2 regions of the Promicromonospora sp. NPDC050249 genome follow, and region 2 is predicted to be linked to the other one. Evidence: predicted binding sites of a transcription regulator. Region 2 holds the regulator's gene; the other holds the start of a gene.
What was found. Region 2 encodes LexA, which represses DNA repair genes until DNA is damaged. Its sites were predicted from a motif close to TCGAACANNTGTTCGA; they were not measured.
Positions count from the first base shown of each region.

Region 1: a site for LexA is predicted at 3,328-3,343, ahead of AB0I32_RS00280 (SAV_6107 family HEPN domain-containing protein). Genes of this name have one in related genera too.

Region 1 covers NZ_JBFAKY010000001.1:63,724-69,551, forward strand. Annotated here, with positions in the region: gene AB0I32_RS00265 (transglutaminase domain-containing protein) at 1-800, shown strand, start outside; gene AB0I32_RS00270 (DUF3040 domain-containing protein) at 942-1,367, opposite strand; gene AB0I32_RS00275 (DNA polymerase IV) at 1,474-2,715, opposite strand; gene AB0I32_RS00280 (SAV_6107 family HEPN domain-containing protein) at 2,822-3,283, opposite strand; gene AB0I32_RS00285 (fused MFS/spermidine synthase) at 3,384-4,391, shown strand; gene AB0I32_RS00290 (cold-shock protein) at 4,491-4,694, opposite strand; gene AB0I32_RS00295 (PAC2 family protein) at 5,028-5,828, opposite strand, start outside.
Region 2 covers NZ_JBFAKY010000001.1:211,625-217,452, forward strand. Annotated here, with positions in the region: gene AB0I32_RS00940 (helix-turn-helix domain-containing protein) at 1-70, opposite strand, end outside; gene AB0I32_RS00945 (DUF5302 domain-containing protein) at 166-393, opposite strand; gene nrdR (transcriptional regulator NrdR) at 541-1,011, opposite strand; gene AB0I32_RS00955 (LysM peptidoglycan-binding domain-containing protein) at 1,131-1,577, opposite strand; gene lexA (transcriptional repressor LexA) at 1,768-2,583, shown strand; gene AB0I32_RS00965 (L-lactate dehydrogenase) at 2,668-3,657, opposite strand; gene AB0I32_RS00970 (ATP-dependent DNA helicase) at 3,668-5,773, opposite strand; gene AB0I32_RS00975 (carbohydrate ABC transporter permease) at 5,807-5,828, opposite strand, start outside.

The DNA.
Region 1 (5,828 bases), 150 kb from region 2:
CCGTCTGGGACTTCCTGCAGAACAAGGAGGGGTACTGCACGCAGTACGCCCTGTCCATGATGGTGATGGCGCGCAGCCTCGACATCCCCGCGCGGATCGGCATCGGCTGGCTGCCCGGCCGGCCCGACGGCAACGGCAGCTACCGGGTCACCGGCCAGGACTCGCACGCCTGGCCGGAGATCTACTTCCCGTCCGTCGGGTGGGTCCGGTTCGAGCCGACGCCCCAGGTCCAGACGGGCCCGCTGCCCTCGTACGCGAACCCGGGTATCGGCAGCGCCCCCAGCGCCTCCCCCACGTCCCCGCAGGGCAACGAGGTCCCGACGCAGCGGCCGACCCAGAACCCCGAGCAGTCGAACCCGGCAGCCACGGCGGGTGGGTCGTCCGGCAACGGTGTCTCCGACCAGACGCTTCCCGGCTGGGCCTGGGTGGTCGCGGTGATCATCGCGCTCGGCGTGCTCGGCGGTGCCGCATGGCTGCTGCTGCGCCGGCGTGACGAGGTGGAGGTGCTCGATCCCGAACGCGCCTGGTCGCGTGTCCTCGCGCTGCTCGCGGAGCAGGACGTGCGGCTCGGCCCGTCGGTCACCCTGCGCAGGGCTCCGGCCTTCATCGCGGACGAGGTGCGCGCCCGGACCGGCACGCCCCTGCCCGACGACGTCGCGGAGCGGCTCACCGCGCTCGCCGACGCCGCGGAGGAGGAGCGTTATGCCCGCTCCTCGACGCCGCCCTCCGCCGAGGAGCTCGAGGAGCTGACGACGGCGATCACGACGGACCTGACACAGGCCCTGACCAGCAAGCCCTGAACCCGTTGAGCGGGTATGACAGGAGCCGGGCCCCGAGGGGCCCGGCTCCTGTTCATGTGGCCGTGTCAGGCACGTAGCGCTGTGCCTGACACGCACATGGGTCGGTGGTCCGGTAACGGACCACCGACGTCTGTCGGTCGGCTAGCGACCACCCTCGTTGCGCCGGTTCTCCCAGCGCTCTTCAAGCCGGGCCAGGAAACCGCCTGAGCGGCCACCACCCTGCCGCGTGCGGGGCTTGCGTGCTCCCCCGTGCGGTGGCTGGACCGTGCCGTCGTCAGCGACGACGCCGACCGGACCGTCCTGCTGCTTCTTGCGCGGTCCGAGGAACGCGAAGACCACACCCGCGAACATCAGCACGAAGCCGATGGCGCCGAGCCAGGTCTGTGACGTTGCCGCACCTACGACAAGAAGAAGCAGACCGACGACAACGCCGGCCCCGGACAGCACATAGCGCAGCGCGTTACCCCGACCTGTGGACTGAAGCGTATTTGCAAGCCGCGGGTCGTCTGACGTCAGAGCACGCTCCATCTGCTCCAGCACCCGCTGCTCGTACTCGGACAGAGGCATCGAGACCCCCGGATCTCGCAAAGGAACAGTGTCCCTTCCAGGATAGGACGACCCGGCCGTCGTTGGTAGTCGACATCCCGGGCATACCAGCGACTATAGGGGCAGATCAGTATCGATGCGCGCCGTTCTTGTGATGTACACCCAGGTCGATCGCTGTTTTCCCAAACTTTTCGCGCACAGCGTCGAGTGCAAGTTCAGCCTCTCGCTGGGCTCCCGAGCGCGGATCGACCGCTTCCTCGAGCGTCGGCTGCTGGGTGGACCCGTCTCTCTGCTGGAGATTTTCACCCCGTACACCGACCAGCCGCACCGGCAGCCCACCCAGATCGACCCCTGCGACGAGCTCCCGAGCGACCAGGTAGATGTCCCGCGCGACGTCGGTGGGGCCCTCCAGTGTCCGCGATCGGGTGAACGTGGCGAAGTCGCTGGACCGGACCTTCACGGACACCGTGCGCGCCATGACGCCCTGGTGCCGCAACCGGGCGGCGACCCGGTCGGACAGCTCGAGCACCCGCCGGCCGACCGCCACGGTGTCGTCCTGGTCGGTGCCGAAGGTGGTCTCGGCCCCGATGCTGTGCTCACGGTGCTCCGGCACGACGGGACGGGGGTCGCGACCCCACGACAGGTCGTGCAGGTGCGCACCGCTCACCCGCCCGACGGCGGTCTGCAGGCTCGCCAGGTCCGTGTGCGCCAGCTCCTCGACCGTGGTGATGCCCCACGCGGCGAGGGCCTTCTCGGTCTTCTCGCCGACACCCCAGAGGGCGCCGACCGGCAGCGTGTGCAGGAAGTCCACCGTGGCCTGGGCGGGCACGAGCATCAGCCCGTCGGGCTTGGAGTGCGTCGAGGCCAGCTTCGCCACGAACTTGTTCCGCGCGATGCCCACCGACGCCGTCAGGCCGTGCTCGGCCTGGATGCGACGGCGCAGCGCGGCCCCGATCACCGTGGGCGGGCCGAGCCGCCGCCGGGCACCGCTCACGTCGAGGAACGCCTCGTCCACGCTGATCTGCTCGACGAGCGGGGTGACCTCCTGGAGCATGCCCATGACCGACCGGGACACGTCGTGGTACAGGGTGTGGTCGGGCTTGATCACGGTGGCCTGGGGACACAGCAGGCGGGCCCGCGTCATCGGCATCGCGGACCGCACACCGTACGCGCGGGCCTCGTAGGTCGCCGCCAGCACGACACCGCGGTCCTGCCCTCCGACGATCACCGGCCGCCCGCGCAGCTCCGGCCGGCGAGCCAGCTCGCACGACGCGAAGAACGCGTCCATGTCCAGGTGCAGCACCGAGCAGCCGGACTCGTCCGATCCCCAGTTGCGTCTCGCTGCCGCTGACCGCGGCCCCTTGCTCACGAACGTGCTCCGTTCTTGCTGTTGCTCAGTGCTTGCTCGGTGACCCGAGAATCGCTCCGAGTGTCGACCAGGCAGGACGCGCCCGCCCCGGTCGCACGTGGGCCTGCTACGACGCCTCGGGCACCAGGGTCAGGCGCTGCGCGGAGAACCCGGCGTGCGGGTCGACGAGCATCGCCACCTCGTCCCGGAAGTCCTCTGCGCACGCGAGCAGCTCGTCGGCCCGGGCAGGCTCCACCTGCTCCGGGCGGCCCGCGTCGACGGCAGCCCGCAGGGGCGCCCCTGCCGCGAAGTAGCCGGACCAGGCCGCCAGCTCCGGCTCGGCGTGCGCGAGCATGTCCCACACCGTCCGCGCGCCGGAACGCGCCGACGGTCGCCCACGGAGCGCCACCACAGCGGCCGCAGAGCGGATCGCCGCGAGGTGCGCATGGACGAACCGGTCGCCCGCGTCTGCCGAACGCGCCGCCTCGGCCAGCTCCGCGTCCGCCTTGCGCAGCAGAGCGCTGACGCCTGGCGGGACCGGCACGAGCATCCGCGCGGACACGACGTCCCGCGCGCTCTGAGAGTGCATGGTGCCCATCTCGAACCTCCGATCGAACCCCTTGTGCGACACTATCGAACATACGTTCTATTCTGTCAAGCGACCCGCTGACCCGGGAGAGACTGTCCTCATGGCCCGCCGCTCCGCCCGACGCAGCCCATCCTCCTCCGCACCACTGACACTCACCGCCGAGCTGCCCGTCGGCCCCGTGCCGATCAGCACCGGCACCGCAGAGGTGGTCCGCGACCCCGACTTCCCGCAGCGGGTGACGCTGCACGTCAACGGCGTGCCGAGCTCCAGCCTCGACCTGTCGGACCCGGGATTCCTCGACTTCGAGTACATGCAGCAGATGGCCGCCTTCGTCGCCCTGCTGCCGCCGGGACCGCTCAAGGTGCTGCATCTCGGCGCCGCCGGCAGCGCGTTCGCCAGGCACGTGGAGCACGAACGGCCGGGCTCCCGCCAGCTCGGCGTCGACCTCGACGCCCGGCTCCTCGAGCTCGTCCGCGAGTGGTTCGCCCTGCCGCGCTCACCCCTGCTGCGGCTGCGCGCGGACGACGCCGGGCGGGCACTCGCGTCCGCCCGCGACGCGTCCTACGACGTGGTGGTCCGTGACGTCTTCGCCGGGGACCGCACGCCCGCGCACCTCGTGGGCACCGGGTTCGCCGCCGAGGCGCACCGCGTGCTCCGCCCGGGCGGCGTCCTGCTGGTCAACTGTGCCGACAAGCCGCCCCTGACCACCGCCCGCCGCGAGGTCGCGAGCCTCGCCAAGGCCTTCGGGCCGGACGCCGCCTCCTCCGGCCGGCTCGCCGCCGTCGCCGAGCCCGCGATCCTCAAGGGCCGCCGCTACGGCAACCTGGTCCTCGCCGCCGTCCGGGAGCTGCCGAAGGACCCTCCGGCGGCCCGGCACGACCCGACCGGCCACGACCCGGCCCGCCACGACGGAGAGCCGCACAACGCCCCTCAGGGCGCCGCAGAGGCCCGCGCAGGGCACGACGCCGACGCCGTGCGGCCGGACCTGCGTGAGGCCCGTCTGGGGCGCACCCTGCGTACGCTCGCGGTGCCGGCCACCCTGCTCGTGGGCGACGACGCCACCGCGTTCGCCGGCACGGCGGCACCGCTGGAGACCGCCGCGCCCTGACCTGGGCGCCCGACCGGGACACGGACCCGGACGCGGCCCCGACCCGGACCCGGACGCGAAAAGGCCGCCACCCGAGGGCGGCGGCCTTTCACAGATACCTCAGAGCGGAACGACTGCTTCCGCCTGCGGACCCTTGGGACCCTGGGTGATCTCGAACTCGACCCGCTGGGCCTCCTCGAGAGACCGGTACCCGTTGGACTGGATCGCGGAGTAGTGGACGAAGACGTCGGCGCCGCCGCCGTCCTGGGCGATGAACCCGAAGCCCTTTTCCGCGTTGAACCACTTCACAGAACCCTGCGCCATGCTGTCCTTCGACCTTCCGTCCGGGAACCGACGGCGGGCCCGTTGCCCACCCCCGTGCCGCAATGCTTTCCCCGCTTGCTCACGACACGGCGGACGTGGCGTTGGTACGTCACTGCAACGTGCGCCAGTGTGGCACGTACCCTTCAAATGTGCCACGGAACAGGCACATTTCTGCCGCAGCTATGACACACCGGGCTCGGTATGCAGCGTTCGAACGAGGCTGGTGTGCGCCTCTGCCTCCGGCTCAGGCGTCCGCTGTGCGGCTCAGGCCCGCGGTTCCGCGGGGGGCGCGCAAGCTCTTGCTCGGCGCGCACCCCACGCGGGATTCCCGGATCAGTCGCCGTTCTGCTGTGCGAGGAACCGCTCGAACTCCGCGCCGAGCTCCTCCGCGCTGGGGATCGGCGTGGTCTCCGCGAGGAGGCTCGGGCGACCCACGGAACGCGCGAAGGCGTCGTACTGCTCCTCCAGCGCCTTCACCACCGCCGCGATCTCGGCCGAGTCGGCGACCTGCTTCTCCACCTCGATCTTCGCGTCGGTGGCTGCCTCTTCCAGCTTGGGGATCGCCAGGTCGAGCCCGGTGGCCCGCTCCGTGTGGTGCAGCGCCACCACGGTCGCCGGCGGGTACTGCGCCTGGGAGAGGTAGTGCGGCACGTGGACCGTGAAGCCCATCGCGTCGTACCCCGCCTCGCCGAGCCGGTACTCCAGCAACGCGGCCAGCGAGCCCGGCACCTTCACGCTGCCGAACCACGACGTGTAGTCCTCGACGAGGGCCGGCCGCGTCGCGTGCGCGGTCAGGGACAGCGGGCGAGTGTGGGGCAGGCCCATCGGGATGCCCTGGATACCGACGACGAGGCTGACCCCGAAACGCTCGACCAGCTGGATCACGCCGGCCACCACACGCTCCCACTGCAGGTCAGGCTCCGCGCCGTGCATGAGCAGGAAGCCGGTGCCCTCCGCGTCGGTCACGTGGTCGATCGCGAGGTAGGGGGCCTGGTAGTCCGACCAGCGGTCGGAGTCGAAGGTCATGGTGGCCCGCTTGGAGCGGTAGTCGAGCAGCTGGTCGACGTCGAACGTCACCAGGCGCTCGACACGGAACTCGTCGACGAGGTGCTCGACGGCGAGGTCGCCCGCGCT
Region 2 (5,828 bases):
ACAACGGCACGTATCCGTTGGTACTGACGGTCGTCCCTTGGCGCTCAAACTGTGTCATGAACCGTGTCATCACGGGTCGCCCTTTCTTTCTCTAGGCGTCCTCGCGAGACAACAAAAGCCGCCGACCAGGTCAGATACCCGGTCGACGGCCTCGGTCGAGCCGTCTCAGCCGCTCTTGCGGCGGAACATCTTCTGCACAGGGCCGGTCGTCTCCGAGCCGTGCACCGCACCAGTGTTCACATCGCCCGCGGAGGTCCGGCTCCGAGCCGCGTTCTTGCGGTCCAGAGCTTCCTTGAACTTCGCCTTCGCGTCCGTGCTCGGCGCTGTCGCGACCTTGGGCTCTTCAGCGCCCTTGGTCTCGGCCACCTCGGCATTGGGCTTCTCGTCCGTCACACCGATCACCTCCTCTTGTTCCGGGGGTCCCTCGATCGGGTCCGTCGTCGGCCCCAGCCTGCACCACGGCACACCCAGGTGCCAACATTTTTGGATTCCACCCAGGCCGACGCGGCCGACGACCGCGCGACGGGCCGCGCGGACTCCCTACGCCTGAGCGGCCGCCCGCTCGGCGCGCTCCGCACGGAGCGAGGTGATCGCGCTCTCGAAGTCCTCGAGCGAGTCGAACGCCTGGTAGACGCTCGCGAACCGGAGGTAGGCCACCTCGTCGAGCTCACGGAGCGGACCGAGGATGGCAAGGCCCACCTCGTACGCGTCGATCTCCGCGCTGCCGTTGCTCCGCAGGGTCTCCTCGACGCGCTGAGCGAGGATCGCCAGGTCGTCGTCGCTCACCGGGCGCCCCTGGCACGCCTTGCGTACACCCGCGGCGACCTTGTCGCGGCTGAACGGCTCTGTGGCGCCGGAGCGCTTGACCACGGACAGGCTCGCGGTCTCCACGGTGGTGAACCGTCGGTTGCAGTTCGGGCACTGCCGTCGGCGCCGGATCGACAGGCCGTCGTCGGCAGTCCGCGAGTCCACCACACGCGAGTCGGCGTGGCGACAGAACGGGCAGTGCATGCTCACTCCTGCGTGGTCGACCATCGACCGGAGGCCTCCGGTCGCGCCCCGACCGTAAGCGGGCAAACCACCCCCTTGCAACATAGCCGCAACATTCGTCCGCGAATCGAGGCCTTCGGTCACTCCTTGGGTAGGAGCAACAGCTCCCCGACGCGCAGGGTGCCGGTCGACATCTCGTTCAGCTCCTGCAGCCTGCCGACCGCGTGCCGGACGTCCTCGCCAGGCCTCGCGACCTCCTGGGCGAAGCCCCAGAGCGTCTCTCCCGGCTGCACCGCATGCACCCGGACCTCTGTGGGCTCCCCCGGGGAGCTGGCGACCGCCGTCGCCCCCCACGTGACCATCGGTGCGAGCAGGAGCATGGCCAGGAGCACGAGGACCACCCGGCCGCGCCGCGTGAGCCGCAGGCCGGCCAGGCCCAGCCGGTCGGCGAGCGTGCGCCCCTCCGCCGGGGTGTACGCACGGACCGCAGCTGGTCCGGCCGCCGGTGCATACGCCCGGCCATACGACGGCACATACGCCTGTTCATACGTCGGGGTGTACTGCCGCAGCGGGATCACGTCCCCCATGGCCCCTCCTCGAAGAGTGACTGAGCTTCTGTCGTTCATACAAGCGTTCGTCGAACGCCCGTACCATTGTGTAGCACGGGACACCGTCCATGTCGAGACACGCTCGAACATTCGTTTGAGCCGAGCGCGTTTGTGACCTAGAGTGGGTACCGCACAGGAGAACATTTGTCGGAACGGGAGGGGCACGGGCATGACGGGACGGGACGGGACCAGCGACACGAGAGCCGTCGACACGGCAGCCTCCGGCGTCGCCACGCTGGACACGCCAGCCGACAAGGCGGTCGCTGACGTGCACACGATCTCGCCGACAGACCGCCTCACCGAACGGCAGCGCCTCGTGCTGGACACGATCCGGCAGTCGTTCGAGACGCGGGGCTACCCGCCGTCGATGCGTGAGATCGGCGAGGCCGTCGGGCTGGCCAGTCCGTCGAGCGTCAAGCACCAGCTCCAGATGCTCGAGAAGAAGGGCTTCCTGCGTCGCGACCCCAACCGGCCGCGCGCCATGGAGCTCGTGGAGCCGATGGCCGAGCAGGTCGACAAGCCGACGCGCGGCGAGATCCACTGGCCCGAGCCGCGCCGTAGCGGCCAGGTCCACTGGGGCGGCTCGGTGCCCGACGACGCCAGCACTCCCCCGCCGTCATACGTGCCGCTCGTGGGCCGTATCGCTGCCGGTGGCCCCATCCTTGCCGAGCAGGTCGTCGAGGACGTGTTCCCCCTCCCCCGCCAGCTGGTGGGCGACGGCGAGCTGTTCCTCCTCAAGGTCGCCGGCGACTCGATGGTCGACGCAGCGATCTGCGACGGGGACTGGGTGGTCGTGCGGCAGCAGAACGTCGCGGAGCAGGGCGAGATCGTCGCCGCCATGATCGACGGCGAGGCGACGGTCAAGACGTTCAAGCAGACCGACGGTCACGTCTTCCTGCTGCCGCAGAACCCGGCCTACGAGCCCATCCCGGGTGACGAGGCCCAGATCCTGGGCCGCGTGGTCGCCGTACTGCGCAGCCTCTGACGAGACCGCGAAGTAGAGCGCCTGTCCGCCCTGCGCAACGCTTGGCGTGCGTAGGGCGGACAGGCGCTCTACTTCGCGGTGTCGTCAGAAGCCGAATCGCCTCTGCACGGCCCGCACGCTCTCCGCTGAGGCACGAAGGCCGGCCAGCTCGTCGTAGGACATCGGCACCAGCACGTTGTCCGTGACACCCCGCCGGTCCACGAGCGACGGCACGGACAAGCACACGTCGCTGATGCCGTGGTAGTCCTCCAGCAGCGACGACACCGGCATGATCCGGCCCTCGTCGTTGAGCACCGCCTCGATGATGCGGGTAGCAGCCAGGCCGACGGCGTAGTTGGTCGCCCCCTTGCCGGAGATGATCCGGTACGCCGAGTCGACCACCTCGTGGTGCACCTCCGTACGCACCGCCGCGTCGAGCGGCGGGTTGCCGCCCAGCGGCTCCCAGTCGAGCAGCGGCACGCCGCCGATCGACGCCGAGCTCCACAGCGCGATCTCCGAGTCGCCGTGCTCTCCGGCGATGTACGCGTGCACGTTCCCCACCGCCACGCCACAGCGTTCCGCGAGCACCACACGCAGCCGGGAGGAGTCAAGGACCGTGCCGCTGCCGAACATCCGCTCCCGCGGCAGGCCGGAAATCTTGAGCGCCGCGTAGGTCACGACGTCGACCGGGTTGGTCACCAAGACGTACGTGGCGTCCGGCGCGACCTCGACGAGGCCGGGCAGGATGTCGCGCATCAGCCCGATGGTCCCCTCGGCGAGGTCGATCCGGGTCTGCCCGGGCTTCTGCTTCGCCCCCGCGGTCACGACGACGACGTCGGCGTCCGCGCACACTGCGACGTCGTCGGAGCCGATCACCTGCGCCTGGGGCGTGAACATGAGGCCGTGCTGGAGGTCGAGCACCTCCGCCTCGACCTTCGCCCGGTTCACGTCATGCAGGGCGATGGTCCGCGCCGCGCCCCGCGCGAGTGCGGCGAAGGCCAGCGTCGAGCCCACCGCGCCCGCACCCACCACGGCGAGCTTGGTGGTGCGAGCGCCGGAGGACCGTGCGGCCGGGGTGTCCGAGAGGGCTGCCATGCCCCCCAGGCTAGGTGTCGAGCCTCGCCAGCGCGGCACGGACCAGCGCAGAGTCGGTGGTCGGCCAGAACCCGGGCATCGAACGGGTCAGGAACGACGCGTAGCGCGCGGTCGCGAGTCGCGGGTCCAGGACTGCCACCACTCCCCTGTCGTCCATGCTCCGCACGAGGCGCCCGGCACCCTGCGCGAGCAGCAGCGCCGCGTGCTGCGCGGACACCGCCATGAACCCGTTGCCGCCCGCCTGCTCCACGGCCTTGGCGCGTGCCGCCTTGACCGGGTCGTCGGGGCGTGGGAACGGGATGCGGTCGATCAGCACGAGCTGGCACGACGGGCCCGGTACGTCCACGCCCTGCCACAGGGACAGCGTGCCGAACAGGCATGCCTCCGGATCCTCGGCGAACTCGCGCACGAGGGTGGGCAGCTGGTCGTCGCCCTGCGCCAGGATCGGGAAGTCCAGCCGCTCCCGCATGGCCTCCGCCGCGGCGTTCGCGGCACGGCGCGAGGAGAAGAGCCCGAGCGTGCGGCCTCCGGCGGCGGTGATCAGCTCGGCGATCTCGTCGAGCTGCGCCTCCGTCGTCGGCTCCCGGCCGGGTGCCGGGAGGTGCCGGGCGATGTACAGGATGCCCTGGCGCGGGTAGTCGAACGGGCTGCCTGCGTCGAGGCCGTGCCACGGCGGGGCGTCCTCGCCCTTGAGGCCGAGCGTGCCGGCCACAGCGTCGAACGTGCCGCCCAGCGCCAGCGTGGCCGACGTGAAGACGCCCGTCGCCTCGCCCAGCAGGTGCATCCGGATCAGGCCGGCCACGTGCAGCGGCGCCGCGTGCAGCCGCGTCACGTTGTCGGCGAACCCGCCCCAGTTGTTGTCCGGGCGCGAGCACCACAGCACGTCGGCGGTCGTGTCCTGGGAGGCCATACGCTCGGCGGTCTCGAACAGCTGAAGCATGGCGCCCTGGGCCATCTTCAGGCCGGGTTCGGGCTGGCCGGGGGCCTGTCCCTTGCCACCGCCCGCCTCCGGCTTCAGCGTGCTCAGCACCTCACGGGCGGCGTCGCGCACCGCGCCGACCGCCATGCGCAGCTCGTCGGGCAGGCCGCTCGGGAACCGTTCGGCGGGCGCGGTCACCAGCAGCGTCCCGAGCGCCTGGGCAGCGGCGTCCAGGGTGTCGGTGTTGGTGCCCGCATGCCGCCGTGCCAGGCGTGCGGCGTTCTCCACCGAGGCCATGGACAGGTCGACGGTCGCCGAGGACGTGACCCGGTCCGTGAGCTCGTGCGCCTCGTCCACCACCACGACGTCGTGCTCCGGCAGGATGCCCGGGCTGCCCGTGGCCGCGATGCCGAGCATCGCGTGGTTGGTCACCACCACGTCGGCCTCCCGGGAGGCGGCCCGTGCCTTGTCGGGAAAGCATTCGGCGAGCATCGGGCACTTGCCGCCCAGACACTCCATGGCGGTGACCGAGACCTGGCGCCACGCCCGGTCCGGCACGCCCGGCACGAGGTCGTCGCGGTCGCCCGACTCCGTCTCGTTCGCCCACTCGTGCAGGCGGCGGACGTGGTCGGCGAGCGTGGCGCCGTCGTCCCTGCGCCGTCCGCGAGCGCCGCCGGACGCCGCCGGCTCCTCGGTGCGCGGGTGGTCCTCGCCGCCGGGCAGGTCGAACAGGGTGGGCTCGTCGGCGGGGTACCCGCCCCCGACCTTGTGCACGCAGAGGTAGTTGTGCCAGCCCTTGAGCAGGGCGATGCGCGGCTCGCGCGGGAGCTGCGGCGTCACGGCCTTGGCCACGAGCGGCAGGTCGCGCGTGATGACCTGGCGCTGGAGGGCCAGCGTCGCCGTCGAGATGATGACCTTGCTGTCGGCGGCGACCGCGTGTCGGACCGCAGGAACCAGGTAGCCGAGCGACTTTCCGGTGCCGGTACCCGCCTGGACGAGCAGGTGCTCACCCTTCTCGATGGCCTCGCCGACGGCCACGGCCATGCGGTGCTGGCCGTCCCTGCGCCCACCGCCGAGCTCACCGACAGCGAGGTCGAGAAGCTCCTCGACATCGGGGATGTCGGTAGTTGCGGGAGGGGCGTCGGGAAGGCTGGTCACACGTTCGATCCTAGGCCGGACCACCGACATGCACCCCATCTCGTCCACAGGTGCCGGCGGGCGGCCGAGGGGTTATCCCTTGACCGCGCCGCCC